2 regions of the Arthrobacter sp. Helios genome follow, and region 2 is predicted to be linked to the other one. Evidence: predicted binding sites of a transcription regulator. Region 2 holds the regulator's gene; the other holds the start of a gene.
What was found. The regulator LexA, encoded in region 2, represses DNA repair genes until DNA is damaged. The targets are predictions, from matches to a motif close to TCGAACANNTGTTCGA.
Positions count from the first base shown of each region.

Region 1: ArtHe_RS05000 (HNH endonuclease signature motif containing protein) is a predicted target of LexA. The motif match lies at 1,488-1,503, and genes of this name have one in related genera.

Region 1 is NZ_CP095402.1:1,138,519-1,141,929, forward strand. It holds gene ArtHe_RS04990 (DUF1304 domain-containing protein) at 1-288, shown strand, start outside; gene ArtHe_RS04995 (hypothetical protein) at 454-1,140, shown strand; gene ArtHe_RS05000 (HNH endonuclease signature motif containing protein) at 1,718-3,411, shown strand, end outside.
Region 2 is NZ_CP095402.1:848,908-852,318, reverse strand. It holds gene ArtHe_RS03710 (histidinol-phosphate transaminase) at 1-555, opposite strand, end outside; gene ArtHe_RS03705 (LysM peptidoglycan-binding domain-containing protein) at 699-1,163, opposite strand; gene lexA (transcriptional repressor LexA) at 1,623-2,345, shown strand; gene ArtHe_RS03695 (ATP-dependent DNA helicase) at 2,439-3,411, opposite strand, start outside.

The DNA of each region.
Region 1 (3,411 bases), 290 kb from region 2:
AGGACGCTGTTCGGGATCTCCTCCGACGAGCAGGCGGACCATACCCGTCCGCTCGCCTACAACCAGGGCTTCTATAACCTGTTTCTTGCTACCGGTACGGTTATTGGGGTCATCCTCCTGGGGCTGGGGAACGTTGTGGTCGGCGCGACCATGATTGTGTTTGCTGCGTCCTCCATGGCGCTCGCGGGGCTGGTGCTGCTTCTCAGCGATCCCCGGATGCTCCGGCCGGCCCTGATCCAGGCGGTGCCGGCTGTGCTCGCCCTGGTGTTCGTTATTGCCGGGCTCTGATAGGTGCTGCCTCTGGTTGGTGCGGCCGGGGAACAGCGGGCGGGGGCTGCCAGTAACTGCGCGCGGAGGGTGCGCCGTCGTCGTTATCCCACTGTGCTAGGTTGCCCTGACTGGGGCGGGGTGCCCCTGACGCGGTATGAGCCGGGGGAGCCGAGAGGTCAGGGCATGGGGGACACAGGAACAGCGGAACACACTCAGAGCCAGGAAATTGCGAAGGCCCTGTACGCGGACAAGTCCGCAGGTATGTGGCTGATGCGCGCGGCTGGAGCGGGCGCGGTCTACTCCCTGTTTCTCGAACTAAGCGGCAACGCCGGATTCCGTCCGCCCTGGGAAACCCTCGACCTGACGTGGTTTCCGTTGTGGCCCTACCACCAGATGCTCATGCCGGCCGGACTCATTTTTGCCGCCTACCTTATGACCGCCAGGGGTGAGAAGAAGCTCGGTATCCGCCAGCAGCGGGGTGCGCTCGCGGTATTGGTGTTCGCTGCGCTTTTCCTGCCGCTGGGCGGTGTCTTCGCTGCCACCTATGGGGTGTCCCTTCTGGCTCTGTCGGTGCGTACCCGGGAGACCCTGACCGTGGTGACCGGAATGATGGCTGTGGTTGCGTGGGTAGCCGTGTCCTTCCTGTCGTCTCCGGTTCCGGGGGACCACGAGCCGGACCTGCTCACCGACCTCGCCGGCCCCGGGGTGCTGGGGCTGATGGGTGCCGCCCTGTTCATCGCGGCCGCCAAGGTCAACCCCGGGCGGTGGCAGGACGCCGCAGTGCGGGAGCCGGTACGGGACGGGGTCGGGGTTGGTGGCTGGACGGGGCCGGGCTTGGTGACTGGGCGCCAGGCTGGGGAGGAACAGTAGCGGGTTGTGGCTCGTGGCCCGGGGCCCGTTGGATGCAGGGAGGCAGGGTGGCAGGGCGGTACCTGGTCCGGACACCTGCTAGGAAACCGGTCCTGGCACTGGGGGCGGGTCCGATCTGGAGGAGAACACTCGATCCGGGGTGGAAAGGTAAGAGTTCGGTGCTGGAAGCTGGACCGGAGACCTGCCGATCCGGGGTCCGAGGCAGGTTTGGGAGAACGCTTCGGGTCAGGGCTTGGAAGCAGGGCGGTACCTGGTCCGGACTGTATGAAACGGGTCTGGAGGGAGGGAAAAACGAGTAGGCGAGCCAGTAGGTTCGCCCTGTTATGGCTATGGCGAGACTAATAGACTCGAACACATGTTCGAATCATTTTGGCGGGATCCAATTGAGCGGGATCCAATTGAGCGGGGCCCAATTGAGCGGGGCCCAATCGAGCGGGCTCCAATTGAGTGGGAGTCCACCCTCGTGCCCGTGCGGGGTTCTCTCAGGCTCGCGTCATCGACCCGCATGAGCGGACCTATAACGGCCCCAGCTTGGTCCCCTGGTAAGCACCCGCAAACAGGAACTGTGCGTAATCCAATGCGTACTCCAAAGTGGACCGCTTCGGCGGACGGCCCGTCCGGCAAGCACAACCCACCGGAAGATTCTTCAGCCGCTGATGCAGAGGACGCCGTCGAACCTGTAGGCACCGCCGTGCTGTACGAGTGGCTCGCCGCGCTCGCAGATGCCGGGCTCCCGCAATCAGACACCGCGCTGATCGATCAGATCCGTGCTTTGGAAGAACTCAAATCTGCCTGCGCAGCGGTACAGGCACGCGCGGCGGCTGCGTTTGATGCTTCCCAGCGCAAGGCCCAGGCCCGCGCCGGGCTGCCCGCCGCCCAGCTTGGGCGCGGTGTTGGAGCGCAGATCGCGCTGGCCCGAAGGGACTCACCCCACCGTGGGGGCCGGCACCTCGGCCTAGGCAAGGCCCTTGTTCACGAGATGCCCCACACTCTCCGTGCCTTATCCGCCGGAGTCCTCAGTGAATGGCGCGCCACCCTCCTGGTCCGGGAAACCGCCTGCCTCGAGGTGGAAGACCGCCGCCGGATCGATGCCCTGATCTGCGGGAACCCGGCCGCATTGGAAGGGGTCGGAGACCGCAAACTCATAGCCAGGATCCGGTCCCTCACCCAGGCCATCGATCCCGCCTCGCAGGTGCGCCGGCACGCCAAAGCCGTCGCAGACAGATACGTGTCCTGCCGCCCGGCACCGGACACCATGTCCTATCTGACCGGGCTGCTGCCCGTCGCCCAGGGAGTAGCCGTGTTCACCGCCCTGTCCCGGACCGCTGATAGCTTGCGCTCCTCCGGGGACGAACGAGGCCGGGGCCAGATCATGGCCGACACCCTCGTCGAGCGAATCACCGGGCAGGCCACCGCATCCCAGGTTCCGGTCGAGGTCCAGCTCGTCATGACCGACCGGACCCTCTTCGGCAGGGTCCTCGAGCCTGAACCGCCAGGTCCTGGCGCAAGAGATGGCATGATCCCCGGGTATCAGGCTTTCCGGGCCCCAATACCGGGCCAGGTTTCAGCAGGCGCTCCGGACACTGCCGTTGCTTCTGCCCCGGCCCCGGCCTCGGCCCCGAACGATGCGGCAGAGAACGTTCGATTCCAAGAAGCCGCGGTCCCACGAACTGGTCACGGTCCATCTGCCGGCAGGATGAACGGCGCGACGTGCACTGCACTGCCAAAACTTCCGTGGGAGGAGCCTGCGTACTTCCCCGGCTACGGGACCGTTCCCGGGCAATGGGCCAGGGATCTCATCGCCGGCACGCTTCACGGACAGGACCCGGAACTGGACTTAGAACCACGCCAGGTTCCGCCACCGGAGCATGGCCGCGGTCAGACACGGGTGGACGCCGATGGTCCTGATTCCGGAGGTCGTGATGCCCCGGATCACCTCAGCGTGCAAGCCCGCGTGACCCTGCGCCGGCTCTATCTGGATCCCGCCACCGGTGAACTGGTTGCCATGGACTCCAAAGCCCGGTACTTCCCGCCCGGACTGGCCAGAATGATCCGTACCCGCGACCAGACCTGTCGGACACCGTGGTGTGATGCGCCGATCCGGCACATCGACCACGTCCAGCCCCACACTGCCGGCGGGCGCACCAGCTACGCCAACGGACAAGGACTCTGCGAAGCCTGCAACCACGCCAAGCAAGCACCCGGCTGGACCACGGACACCACATGCACTCCGGGCCAACGCCACACCGTCCGGACCGAAACGCCCACAGG
Region 2 (3,411 bases):
GTAGACGGCCTCCACGACGTCCAGTCCGAGGGCAGTTCCCGTGGGGTTGTTCGGCGTGCAGAGGAACACGATGTTCGGAGCTGCGGCCCGTACCTGTGCAGCCGCGGAGTCCGCGGTCAGGGTGAAGTCCGCCGCGCGTTCGCCGGTGAGGTAACGGGTGCCTGTTCCGCTGGAAAGCAGCGGGTACATCGAGTAGGTGGGCGGGAAGCTCATGGCAGTCCGGCCGGGCCCGCCGAAAGCCTGCAGCACCTGCTGCAGAACCTCATTGGAGCCGTTGCCGGCCCAGATGTTTTCGATACCCAGCCCGTGCCCAAGGTAGGCGGCGAGCCGTTCCCGGAGTTCGGTGAATTCCCGGTCCGGGTACCGGTTGAGCCCGGGCACTGCCTGCTGCACAGAGGCGGTGATTGCCTCCTGCACTTCCTGGGGCAGTCCATGGGTGTTTTCGTTGACGTTCAGCAGGATGGGCACTTCCAGCTGCGGCGCACCGTAGGGAGTGAGCCCCCGGAGATCGTCACGCAGGGGAAGTCGGTTGAGTTTTTCCAGCTGTTCAGTCACCTGTCCAGCTTAAGCCGCACCCTCCTCCGCACAGAATCCGCGGCTCAAGGTGACGCTGGATAAAGCTCCGGAAGGGACAGCCCCGTCGGATCCGGCCCGCCTTCTCTGCTGCCGGAACCATTGCGGGAACCATTGCAGGAGTGCTAGCCGGAAACCGGAATGTACAGCTGGGCACCGGCGGGAACCACGGCGTCCGAGAGGTTGTTCAGTTCCATGATGTCGGCGATCACTTCGCGGGGATCCCGCTCCGGTGCGTATTCGGCCGCCAGCCCCCAGAGCGAGTCTCCCGTGCTGACGCTGATCTGCTGGGTCCGGGTCACCTCGCCGGAGCCGCCTGCGGCCAGAGCCGGTGCGGTGAAGAAGCCGACGAAGGTCAGGAGCGCTGCCCCGCCGAGCATGATGGGGGCGCCCACAAGCAGGAGCCGTCCGCGGCGGGTCAGGCGGAGCGGCGCAGCGGACGCTGCCTGCCTCGGCGCCGCAGCGGCGGTGGAGGCGGAGCGGGAAGCCTGGGCGGGGCCGGAAGTCTGGGAGGTGCGGGAAGTCTGGGAGGTGCGGGCAGGGCGGGCAAAGCTCAGGGATGTGCGGGGTGCCGCAAGCTGAACTGTCATGGCAAAACCTTTCCGGTTCGAACCAGGTCCGGATACAGCCGTAACTCCACGGCTTCGAAACTGACTTCGAACAGTTGGCAACCTTGAATCGAACATGTATTCGATTCCTGCTGTTCCTTTTCTAGCATCTATCTACGAACGATGTCGAGACTCACTCGAACAAATGTTTGAAAATGACCTTCCGCTCCCCTAGCGTTAAGACAAGTGGAGAAGCCATTCCCGCGGTTCCGGCACTAAACCGGAGCCGCAGTGAATCTGAATTTTGTCTGTACTGCTCAAAATTGCTCAGGATTACTCAGACTGGCTCTGATTTGCTCTGATTTACTGATTTGCCGTTCGAAATCAGGGAACCATCCACCACTGACATTGCAGTGACCAGCACCAACCGCCCCGGCCCGGCCGGATGCTCGAAGGGAAGCCGAAGTGCCCCGTAGGACCAACTCCGAAGGCCGTCCGGCTGTGTCCGCTCAGACCGGTTCCATCCGTCCCAAGTCGCTGACGCCCCGGCAAAAGAAGATCCTCGAGACCATCCAGGCTTCCGTTACCGCCAACGGTTACCCGCCTTCCATGCGGGAGATCGGCGACACGGTGGGGCTCGCGAGCCTGTCCAGCGTGACCCATCAGCTGAGCCAGCTGGAAAAAATGGGCTACATCCGCCGCGACCCCAAGCGTCCGCGGGCAATGGAGATCCTCGTGCCCCTGCTGATGCACACCGAGCGGACCGGGGCGGGAGCGGGTGCCGGGGCCAAGTCAGCGGAGGCGGATTCCGCTGCGGAGTCGAACGTTACGGAGCTGACGACGGCCGTGGACACGGCTATGGTCCCCCTCGTGGGCCGGATCGCTGCCGGCGGTCCTATCCTGGCCGATCAGGTCGTCGAGGAGATGATCCCGCTGCCGCGCCAGCTGGTCGGCCACGGCGAGCTGTTTATGCTCCGGGTCTCCGGCGATTCAATGGTTGACGCGGCGATCTGTGACGGCGACTGGGTTGTGGTCCGCCGCCAGCCGACGGCCGAGAACGGTGACATTGTGGCTGCGCTCCTGGATGACGAGGCCACGGTCAAGACCTTCCGGCAGCGCAACGGCCACACCTGGCTCCTGCCCCAGAACACCCGTTACGAACCGATCATGGGCGACCACGCGACCATCATGGGCAAGGTTGTTTCCGTGATGCGGTCCCTCTAGCCGCTTCCCGAAGGAGGCAGCACAGGAACGGGAAGGCCCCGGCAGCCGCCCGCTCCACTGGCTGCCTGCTTCACCGCCCGCCTCACGTCCCTGCTAGGACGCCGCTTTCTGGGCAGCGCTGAGCCGTTCAAGGATTCCCAGGGCGACGCTGCGGTCGGTGGTGGACCAGAACGGCGGCAAGGCCGCACGCAGGAACCCGCCGTAACGGGCATTCGCCAGCCGGGAATCAAGAACGGCGACCATACCGCGGTCACCCGATGCCCGGATCAGCCGTCCAGCGCCCTGGGCGAGCCGGACAGCGGCATGGGTTGCGGAGACCGTCATGAACCCGTTGCCGCCGGCTTTCGCCACGGCCCGGGTGCGTGCCGTCATCAGTGGATCATCGGGCCGCGGGAAGGGAATGCGGTCGATCACCACCAGGCGGCAGGCCTCCCCCGGAACGTCGACGCCCTGCCACAGAGACATGGTTCCGAACAGGCAGGTGGCGTCCTCCTCGGCAAACTGCTTCACCAGCGCTGACATAGAGGACTCGCCCTGGCACAGGATCGGGAAATCAACCCTGAGCCGCATCGCCGCGGCAGCCTCCTCTGCTGCCCTGCGGGAGGAGAATAAGCCCAGGGCACCGCCTCCGGAGGCCTTGAGCAGCGCTTCCAGTTCGTCGAGCTGAGCCGGTGATGTTCCCCGTTCCGGCTTCGGCAGGTCCCGGGCTACGTAGAGCACACCCTGCCGCGGATAGTCGAAGGGGCTGCCGACGTCGGTGCCGGTCCAGGCCGGTGCGGCCGCGCCCACCAGGCCAAGACCACCGGCTACGGGACCGAATTCCGACCCGATCGCCAGCGTCGCCGAGGTCAGGACCACAGTGTGGCCGTCAAAGAGACCGTCGCGCAGCCGTCCGGCGACGGACAGCGGGGCAACGTTCAGGGTCGCCGGCGAGGAGTCGTCCGGCGGGGAGTAGCCCTCGCCGGGGGCGAATGTGCTGGTCCTCGACGCCCAGACAACTTCACCGGCGTCGGGCGCGCTGACCAGCCGCTCACAGAGTTCCAGCACAGCCAGCAGCCGCGACCGG